DNA from 2 places in the Microbacterium sp. MPR-TSA4 genome. Region 2 is predicted to be linked to the other one. Evidence: riboswitches for the same ligand, from Rfam matches in the RefSeq annotation. Region 2 holds a riboswitch; the other holds the start of a gene.
What was found. Region 2 has a riboswitch for thiamine pyrophosphate ahead of thiM (hydroxyethylthiazole kinase). Riboswitches for the same ligand answer to the same signal wherever they lie in the genome.
Positions count from the first base shown of each region.

Region 1: linked by a shared signal. The riboswitch ahead of AC1Q49_RS12035 (ECF transporter S component) and the one ahead of thiM (hydroxyethylthiazole kinase) in region 2 are both predicted to bind thiamine pyrophosphate.

Region 1 is NZ_JBXAFF010000031.1:9,785-14,527, forward strand. Features, by position in the region: gene AC1Q49_RS12025 (SLC13 family permease) at 1-1,466, shown strand, start outside; gene AC1Q49_RS12030 (D-alanyl-D-alanine carboxypeptidase) at 1,491-2,897, opposite strand; TPP riboswitch at 2,931-3,040, shown strand; gene AC1Q49_RS12035 (ECF transporter S component) at 3,034-3,699, shown strand; gene AC1Q49_RS12040 (ABC transporter ATP-binding protein) at 3,780-4,743, shown strand, end outside.
Region 2 is NZ_JBXAFF010000070.1:3,709-8,451, reverse strand. Features, by position in the region: partial or broken gene AC1Q49_RS15575 (DNA polymerase III subunit gamma and tau) at 1-1,670, opposite strand, end outside; gene AC1Q49_RS15570 (NAD(P)-binding domain-containing protein) at 1,757-2,860, shown strand; TPP riboswitch at 2,910-3,004, shown strand; gene thiM (hydroxyethylthiazole kinase) at 2,997-3,800, shown strand; gene thiE (thiamine phosphate synthase) at 3,797-4,480, shown strand; gene thiD (bifunctional hydroxymethylpyrimidine kinase/phosphomethylpyrimidine kinase) at 4,477-4,743, shown strand, end outside.

The sequences.
Region 1 (4,743 bases), on a different contig from region 2:
TGGGCGAGGCGTTCGCGGGCTTCGGCGATCCCACCGTGCTGTTCATCGCGTCGCTGTTCGTGGTGAGCGAAGCACTGGATGCCACGGGTGTCACGGCCTGGCTGGGACAGCAGGTCGTCACGCGCGCGGGCCGTGGACGCGGACGGCTGACGGCGATCATCGGCCTGCTGGCGGCGGTGCTGACCGCCTTCATCTCGATCAACGGCGCCGTCGCGGCGCTGCTGCCGGTCGTGGTGGTCGTCGCGGTGCGCGCCGGCATCGTCCCCTCCAAGCTGCTGATCCCGCTCGCGTTCGCCGCGAGCGCGGGGTCGCTGCTGACCCTCACCGGAACGCCCGTCAACATCGTCGTCAGCGAGGCGGCGGCCGCCGCCGGCGGTCGGGAGTTCGGCTTCTTCGAGTTCGCGCTCGCCGGCATTCCGCTCGTCCTGCTGACCGTCGCGGTCGTCGCGCTCGGCGGCGGCCGGCTGTTGCCGGAGCGGACGGCGGAGCGGCTGGGCGAGGTGGCGCCGGACCCGCGGGAGCACGCGCAGGCGCTCCGCGCGAGCTACGACGTCGACCTCGACACCGGGTTGCTGTTCAGCGCACGCGAGGGCGTCGCCGAAGTGCTGGTCGCGCCGCGATCGCGACTGATCGGACGTACGGTGTCGGCGGGCATGACGACCCGCGGTGAGGACCTCGTGATCCTCGCCGTCCGCCGCGGCGACGACGAGGGCCCCAACGCGTCCCGGGGCACGGGAGTGGCCGGCGCGCTCGTGCTCCAGGCCGGCGACGCCCTGCTCGTGCAGGGACCCTGGGCCGCGCTGACCCGCTACGCCCAGTCGCCGGACGTGATCGCGGTGACCCCGCCCCAGGATCTGCAGCGCGTCGTGCCGCTCGGCCGCGGCGCCAAGCGCGCGATCGGCGTCCTCGGCGCGATGGTCGTGCTCCTCGCGACGGGGCTCGTGCCGGCGGTGGTCGCCGGACTGCTCGCGGCGGGAGCCCTCGTGCTGCTGCGGGTGCTGACGGTGCCGCAGACCTACCGCGCGATCTCGTGGACGACCGTCATCCTCATCGCGGGGATGATCCCGCTGTCGTCGGCGTTCATCACGACGGGGGCGGCGGACATCGTCGCCGACGCCGTGCTGGGCGTCATCGGCTCGGGCTCGCCGCAGCTCGCCCTGCTGGTGCTGTGCGTGCTGACGATGGTGCTGGGTCAGTTCATCTCGAACGTCGCCACGGTGCTCGTCGTGCTCCCGATCGCGGTCGCCATCGCCCAGACGCTCGGCGCGAGCGTGCAGCCGTTCATGATGGCGCTGACGGTGGCCGGCGCCGCCGCGTTCCTCACGCCCGTGGCGACTCCGGCCAACCTGATGGTGATGCAGCCGGGCGGCTACCGGTTCGGCGACTACGGCAAGCTCGGCCTGCCGCTGATGGCGGTGTACCTCCTCGTCGCCGTGGTGTACGTGCCGCTGGTCTGGCCGTTCTAGCGCCGCCGCGTCGAGGCCCGCGGGTCAGTCGGCCAGACCCCACAGCTGCAGCGGGTGGGTCAGACGCCACCACGCGTCCGGATCGGGGATGTCGGCGGTGAGGTGCACGCCGACGGTCGCCGCGTCCAGCGGTCCCGTCACCCGCACCTCGCCGACGGCCGCGTCGACGGTGCGCGCCGCGCCCAGATCGAGGTCCGTCGTCACGGTGGATGCCGCGCCGTTCCACAGGATCACCGCCGCGTCGGCATCCGTCACGATGTTCGCCGTCGCCCCCCACGCGGTCGACACGACGCCCGCGAGGGTGCCGGCCGGCAGGGTGCGCGGCACGGCGACCTCGGCGGCCACGTCGGCCAGCAGGCGCGCCGTCTCCTGGTCGCGGGCCTCGTCGGACGACTGGCCGAGCGCGGTCGCGTAGACGCGCACGGTCACCGCGCCGACGGTGACGTCCTTCGCCGCCAGCAGGTTGTAGAACCCCGCCAGGCTGCCGGTCTTGAGACCGACCACGGCCGGGTCGGCGAGCAGGTCGTTGGTGTTGGTGACCTCGCCGGCCCCGGGAAGCTCGACCGTCCGGGTGCGGACGATCTCCGCCACGACCGGGTGGGCCAGCGCGATCCGCGCGAGCGCGATGAGCGCGGCCGGATCGGCGGCGTTCGCGGGATCGATCCCGGTGGGCTCGGCCAGGGTGATCCCGGGCAGCCCGTGGCGGTCGAGCCACGCGCGCGCGGCGGCCGAGAAGACCTCGTCGGTCGGCCAGATCGTGCCGGCGAGGCGATCCGTGTAGTTGCCGGCCGAGCCGATGAGGATGCCCTGGAGCATCTGATACTCCGTGAGCGAGCCGCCGACGGGCACGTCGAGGGCGGACTCGTCGTTGGCCAGATAGTCGTAGTAGGTGGAGCGGTCGCGCGAGGTGAACGCGAACTCCCGCCCCTGCTCCCCGACGTTCAGCGGCATCTCGTCCAGGATCATCAGCACCGTCACGAGCTTCGAGATGCTCGCCATCGAGACCGCCGCATCGCTGGAGGCGGCCACCGCGTCGATGCCCCCGACCCCGACGGCGCCGGCCCCCTCCGTCGGCCACGCCACGGCGGTCGCCGGCGAGGCGGGACCGTCCGGCTCGATCGCGCGCACCGTCGGCGTGACGGCCCAGAGCGGCCAGAGCAGGGTCGCCGCGGCGTACGCGCCCGCGACGGCGATGGTGGTGAGGATCGGCGCGACCACCCCCGCCCGCAGGGGCGATCGGCGCGGCCGTCTCGTGAGCAGGTCGGGGGCGGGCGCGGTGTTCGCGACGGCGAGCGTCCCCGTCACGGCCGTGTCGTCGAGCCAGCCGAGCGCCTGACGTCCCTCGCGGCCCCGCACGATGACGATGTCGGTCGGTGCGGTGGACTCGCGCAGCGCGCGTCGCGACGGCGGGGGCGCGTCGTCCGAGGTCACCCGCCCAACGTACCCGGTCGCCGCTATACTCGAGCGCACAACCACGGGAGTCCGGTGAGCCGGGCTGAGAGGAAGCGATCCACGCTTCGACCGTCGAACCTGATCCGGATCATGCCGGCGCAGGGAGGAGAGAAACATGCACGCGTCTGCGTCCCCGTCCACCGTCTCGTCGGATGCTGCGGCATCCCGTTCCGCCGCGCGCACCGGCCGCCTGCGCTGGCGCGTCGTCGACATCGTCGTCGCCAGCGTCATCGGTGTGGCCGCCGGTGTCGTCTTCTGGCTGTGGGGCCAGGCGTGGACGCCGCTGAGCAGCATCCTCGCGTTCGCACCGGGGCTGGAGGGGCTGCTGTCCGGCGGGTGGCTGTTCGCCGGTGTGCTCGGTGGTCTCATCATCCGCAAGCCCGGCGCCGCGCTGTACACCGAGGTCGTCGCCGCGGTGGTGTCGATGGCCGTCGGCACGCAGTGGGGCTTCCTCACGCTGGTCTGGGGCGTCGTGCAGGGCATCGGCGCCGAGCTCGGCTTCGCGCTGTTCGCGTACGCGAACTATCGCCTGATCGCGGCGCTCACCTCGGGCGCCCTCGCCGGCCTCGCCGTGGCCCTCCTCGACACCAACTTCTCCTCGATCGCCGCCTACGAGTTCGGGCCGCGAGCGATCTACTTCGGTGCCGCCGTCGTCTCCGGCATCCTCGTCGCGGGTCTGGTGTCGTGGCTCATCGCCCGTGCCCTGGCCGCCACGGGCGCGCTGGACCGGTTCGCGGCGGGTCGAGAGGCACGCATCGCGGACGCGCCCGACGCGGCGTGAGCCCGGCCTCGCTCGCGGCGCCCGCGGCGGTCAGTGCACGAGGGTGGGGCTGGCGTCACGCCGGCCGTCGGCGCTGGGCCGTGTCGGAGCTCGACCTCGACATCGAGCCGGGCCAGCACGTCCTGCTCCTCGGCGCGAGCGGCTCGGGCAAGTCGACGCTGCTGCGCGGGCTGGCCGGCGTGCTGGGCGATGCGGAGGACGGTGAGGATGCCGGTGCGCTCCTGATCGACGGCCACGCGCCCGCCGCGGTGCGCGGACGGGCGGGCCTGGTGCTCCAGGATCCCGATGCGCAGGTCGTGCTCGCCCGGGTGGGCGACGACGTCGCCTTCGCGTGCGAGAACCTCGGCGTCCCCGCCGACGAGATCTGGCGGCGGGTCGACGAGGCCCTCCGCGCCGTCGGCCTCGACGTGCCGCGCGACCACCCGACCGCCGCCCTCTCCGGCGGGCAGAAGCAGCGGCTCGCGCTCGCCGGCGCCCTCGCGATGCGGCCCGGACTGCTGCTGCTGGACGAGCCGACGGCGAACCTCGACCCGGCCGGGGCCGTCGCCGTGCGCGACGCGGTCGTCGAGGCGGCGTCGCGGACGGGCGCCACGCTCGTCGTCGTGGAGCACCGCGTCGCGCTGTGGGCCGAGCACATCGACCGCGTCGTGGTGCTCGGATCCGACGGCGGGGTGCTCGCGGACGGGAGCGCCGAGCGCGTCTTCGGCGCGCACGGCGCGGCCCTGACCGAGGCGGGCGTCTGGGTACCGGACGTCCCCGTCGTGATCGACCCCCGGCCGCGCACGGGCACGGGGGAGGTCCTGCTGAGCGCCGACGCCGTCGCGGTGGGCCGGCGCCCGTTCGGCGAGCGGATGCCGCGGATCGTCGCGGCCGGCATCGACGCCCGGCTGCGGGCCGGGCGGGCCCTGGCGATCACCGGGGCGAACGGGGCCGGGAAGTCGACGTTCGCGATGACCCTCGCGGGGCTCGTGCCCCCGGCATCCGGGACCGTGCGCGCGAGCGCCTCGCTCGCGGCCGGCACGGGGCGCGGCGACGCGCCCGTGC
Region 2 (4,743 bases):
GGCGGGTCGGCGTCGAAGCGCGCGACGTACTTGACCCGGATGCCGAGGACAGCGTGGATCGCTCCGCGCAGGTCTTCGCTCGGTCCCTTCCCGGCCGCGAGCTTCTTGAAGGCGGCCACGTCGCCCTGCGTCCGGAAGCTGAGGGTCAGCACGTCGTCGGCGAACGCGATCGGGGTGGCGTCGGTCGCGATCATCCACGACGACCGGCTCACCGGTTCGAGCCGCTGCAGGATCTCGGGCCACGCGTCGCGCACCTGCGGCAGCGTCACGGGACCTGCCGGCGGCACGGGAGCGGCGGCCGGCGGCGGAGTCGGTGCGGCGGCAGCCGGCGGAGTCGATGCGGCGGCAGCCGGCGGAGTCGGTGCGGCGGCAGCCGGCGGGACCGGTTCCTCCGGCGGAGTCGACGCGACCGGTGCGGCCGGCGCGGCGGCAGACGGCGGGGTCGGCGCGGCGGCCGGTGCAGCCGGGTGGGAGGCCGGCGGCTCGGCGACGGGAGCGGCGGCGGGCACGGCCACCGGCGGCGAGTCCGGGGCCGCCGCCGGAACGGATCCGGCGGTGTGGGCGAGGACGCGGGCGACGAGCAGCTCCAGCTGCAGCCGCGGAGACGTCGCACCGCTCATGTCGTCGAGGGCCCCGACCACGAGATCGGCGATGCGGGAGAGGCGATCGGTGCCGAACGCGGACGCCTGACGGCCCATCCGCTCGAGCTCGTCGGCCGGGATGCCGCGCAGCACCGCGCCGGCACCGTCTCCCGTGGCCGCGACGATGATGAGGTCGCGCAGACGCTCGAGCAGGTCGTCGACGAATCGACGCGGGTCCTGACCCGTCTGCACGACACGGTCGACGGCCGCGAAGGCGGCGGCCGCGTCGTGGGCCGAGAACGCCGTGACGACCTCGTCGAGCAGGGCGCCGTGCGTGTAGCCGAGCAGGGCGACGGCGCGCTCGTAGCGCACGGTCGCACCGGCGGCACCGTCGACCGGATCGGATCCGGCGATGAGCTGGTCGAGCAGCGACAGCGTGTCGCGGGGCGACCCCCCGCCGGCGCGGACCACGAGCGGCAGCACGCCCGCCTCCGTCTGCACACCCTCCTGGGCGCACAGCTGTTCGACGTACTCGAGCATCGCGGCGGGCGCGACGAGGCGGAACGGGTAGTGGTGGGTGCGCGAGCGGATCGTGCCGATGACCTTCTCGGGCTCGGTCGTCGCGAAGATGAACTTGACGTGCTCCGGCGGCTCCTCGACGAGCTTGAGCAGGGCGTTGAACCCCTGCGCCGTCACCATGTGCGCCTCGTCGAGGATGAAGATCTTGAACCGGTCGCGCGCGGGGGCGAAGATCGCGCGCTCACGCAGGTCGCGGGCGTCGTCGACGCCGTTGTGCGAGGCCGCGTCGATCTCGACCACGTCGAGGGAGCCCCCGCCTCCGCGGCTGAGCTCCACGCAGCTGTCGCAGACGCCGCAGGGGGTGTCGGTCGGGCCCGCCGCGCAGTTCAGGCAGCGGGCGAGGATGCGCGCCGAGGTCGTCTTGCCGCAGCCGCGCGGGCCGCTGAACAGATACGCGTGCCCGACGCGGTCGCCGCGCAAGGCGGTCATGAGCGGCTCGGTCACCTGCGCCTGCCCGATCATCTCGCCGAACGTCTCCGGACGGTAGCGGCGGTACAGGGCGGTGGTCACCAGAACAGACTACGGCGTGCCCCCGACATGCGGCGCGGCGGGCGCCCCGGCGGGAACATCTGCGGCCGGACCGCGTTGGGATGGGCATGAGTCTCGCCCTGCCCGACCGGACGGTGGACGTCCTCGTGATCGGCGCCGGCCAGGCGGGACTGTCGGCGGCCTACCATCTGCGCCGCCGCGGGTTCGTCCCGGCACCGGGCGACGGACGCGCCCCCGTGTTCGTCGTGCTCGACGCCGATGCCGCTCCGGGCGGCGCCTGGCAGCATCGGTGGCGTTCGCTGCGGATGGCGACCGTCAACGGCATCCACGAACTGCCGGGAGCCCCCGTTCCCCCGGCCGACCCCGACGCGGCGAGCGCCGACGTGCTCCCGGCGTACTTCGCCGACTACGAGCGGCGATTCGATCTGAGGGTCCAGCGGCCCGTGGACGTCACCGCCGTGCGCCGCGTCGACGCCGATCCGCACGGCCTCCTGGAGGTCGACACCGATCGCGGAGCCTGGCACGCGCGGTTCGTGATCAACGCCACGGGCACCTGGCGACGGCCGTTCTGGCCCCACTACCCGGGTCAGGAGCAGTTCGCGGGCCGCCAGCTGCACGTGCACGACTACGTGTCGGCCGACGAGTTCCGCGGTCAGCGCGTCGTCGTCGTGGGCGCCGGCATCTCGGCCGTGCAGCTCCTGGAGGAGATCTCCCGGGTCGCCGACACCTTCTGGGTCACGCGGCGGGAGGTGCGGTGGGATGCCGCGGAGTTCGACACCGCGGCCCGCGTCGCGGCGATCGCGGGCGTGGAGGAGCGGGTGCGGCGCGGTGAGGCGCCGGGCAGTGTGATCTCGGTGACGGGCCAGCACTGGACGCCCTGGGCGCGGCGCGCGCAGGAGCGCGGCGTCCTCGTGCGCCACCCGATGTTCACCCGCATCGAGGAGCACGGGGTACGGATGCCCGACGGGTCGTTCGAGCCCGCCGACGTCATCCTGTGGGCCACCGGCTTCCGCGCCGACATCGCCCATCTCGCCCCGCTGGGGCTGCGGACCGCGCTCGGCGGTGTCCGCGTGGCGAACGGTCGCGCCGTGGACGAGCCGCGGCTGTTCCTCATCGGCTACGGGCCGTCGCAGTCGACGGTGGGCGCGAACCGCGCCGGCCGCGACGCGGTGCGCGCGATCGTGGCCGACCTCGCGGCCGCTCCGGTCTGAGCCGCCGACGGCGGGTTCGCGCCCGCGGCGACGCCCTGCTACATTCCTGGTCAACGACACGGGGTGCCCGAACCATGGGCTGAGATCACACCCGTCGAACCTGATCTCGTTCGTACGAGCGAAGGGATGTCCCCTGATGAGCGCGCGCGCCCACCTCTCCCCCGCCGACGCCGTGGATGCCGTGCGCACGGCCCATCCGCTGGTGCAGTGCATCACCAACGCGGTGGTGACGAACTTCACCGCCAACGCCCTCCTGGCCCTGGGCGCCGCCCCCGCGATGTGCGACATCCCCGGCGAAGCGGGCGTGTTCGCGGGCATCGCGGACGGCGTGCTCGTGAACCTCGGCACGCCGACGGCCGAGCAGCGCACCGCGGCGCGCGAGGCGGTCGCGGCGACCGAGCGCTGGGTGCTCGATCCCGTCGCCGTCGGCGTGCTCCCGGTGCGGACGGCCCTCGCCACCGAGCTCGTCGAGCGCCGACCCGCGATCGTGCGCGGCAATGCGTCGGAGATCCTCGCACTCGCCGGCCTCGGGGCGGGCGGACGCGGCGTGGATGCCACCGACGACCCGGAGGCCGCGGGGGACGCGGCGGTCGCGCTCGCCCGGCGGACGGGCGGGGTGGTGGCGGTGTCGGGGCCGGTCGACCTGATCACCGACGGCACCCGGGTGGTCCGGGTGCACGGCGGCGACGCGCTGCTGACCCGGGTGACGGGAGGCGGATGCGCGCTCGGTGCGACCATGGCGGCCTTCCTGGGCGTGTGCGACCCGCTGTCGGCGGCGGTCGCGGCCTCCGCCGTGCACGCCGTCGCGGCGGAACGGGCGGCGCGCGCGGCCCGCGGGCCGGGCTCGTTCGCGGTGGCGTTCCTCGACGCTCTGGCCGCCGTGGCGCCGGCCGACCTCGACACCCCCGGTCGCCTCTCGTCTGCGGAGCCCGCACGATGAGCGGGGCCACCGGTCACGACCTCTCGCTGCACCTCGTCACCGACGAGCGCATCCCGTTCCCGCTGCTGTGCGAGATCGTCGCTGCGGCCGTGGCCGGCGGGGCGAGCGTGGTGCAGCTGCGCGCCAAGACCTCCACCGCCCGCGAGCTGATCGCACAGGCGGTCGCTCTGTCGGATGTCGTCGCCGCACGGGCGGGGCTCGTCGTCGACGACCGGCTCGACGTCGTGCTCGCGGCCCGTGACGCCGGCGCCCGTGTCGACGGCATCCACCTGGGCCAGAGCGACGTGCCCCCGCAGACCGCCCGTGCCCTGCTCGGCGCCGACGCGCTGGTCGGCTGGACGGCGAACACCCCCGCCCATCTCGCCGCCGCGGCCGAGATGCCCGCCGGCACCCTCGACTACCTCGGGGTGGGGGTCATCCGACCCACCGCGACCAAGCCCGATCACCCCGAGCCGCTCGGCATCGGCGGGTTCGCGAGGATCGCCGCCGCGACCGCGCTGCCCTGCGTCGCGATCGGGGGCGTGACGCCGGCCGACGTCCCTGCCCTCCGGGCCGCGGGCGCCGCGGGCGTCGCGGTGGTCTCGGCGATCTGCGCGGCCGCCGATCCGGGCGCGGCGGCGGGGGTCTTCGCCGCCGCTCTGACCGGCCCCGCCGAGCACGCCGCCGAGGCGGCCCGGTGACCGCCGGCATCCCCCGCGTGCTCAGCATCGCCGGGACCGATCCGACCGGTGGGGCGGGCATCCAGGCCGACCTCAAGTCGATCGGCGCGCTCGGCGGGTACGGGATGGCGGTGGTCACGGTGCTCGTCGCCCAGAACACCCGCGGCGTGCGCACGCTGCACGCCCCGCCGACGGCGTTCCTCGACGAGCAGTTGCGCGCGGTCAGCGATGACGTCGAGATCGATGCGGTCAAGATCGGGATGCTGCTCTCGGGCGAGATCGCC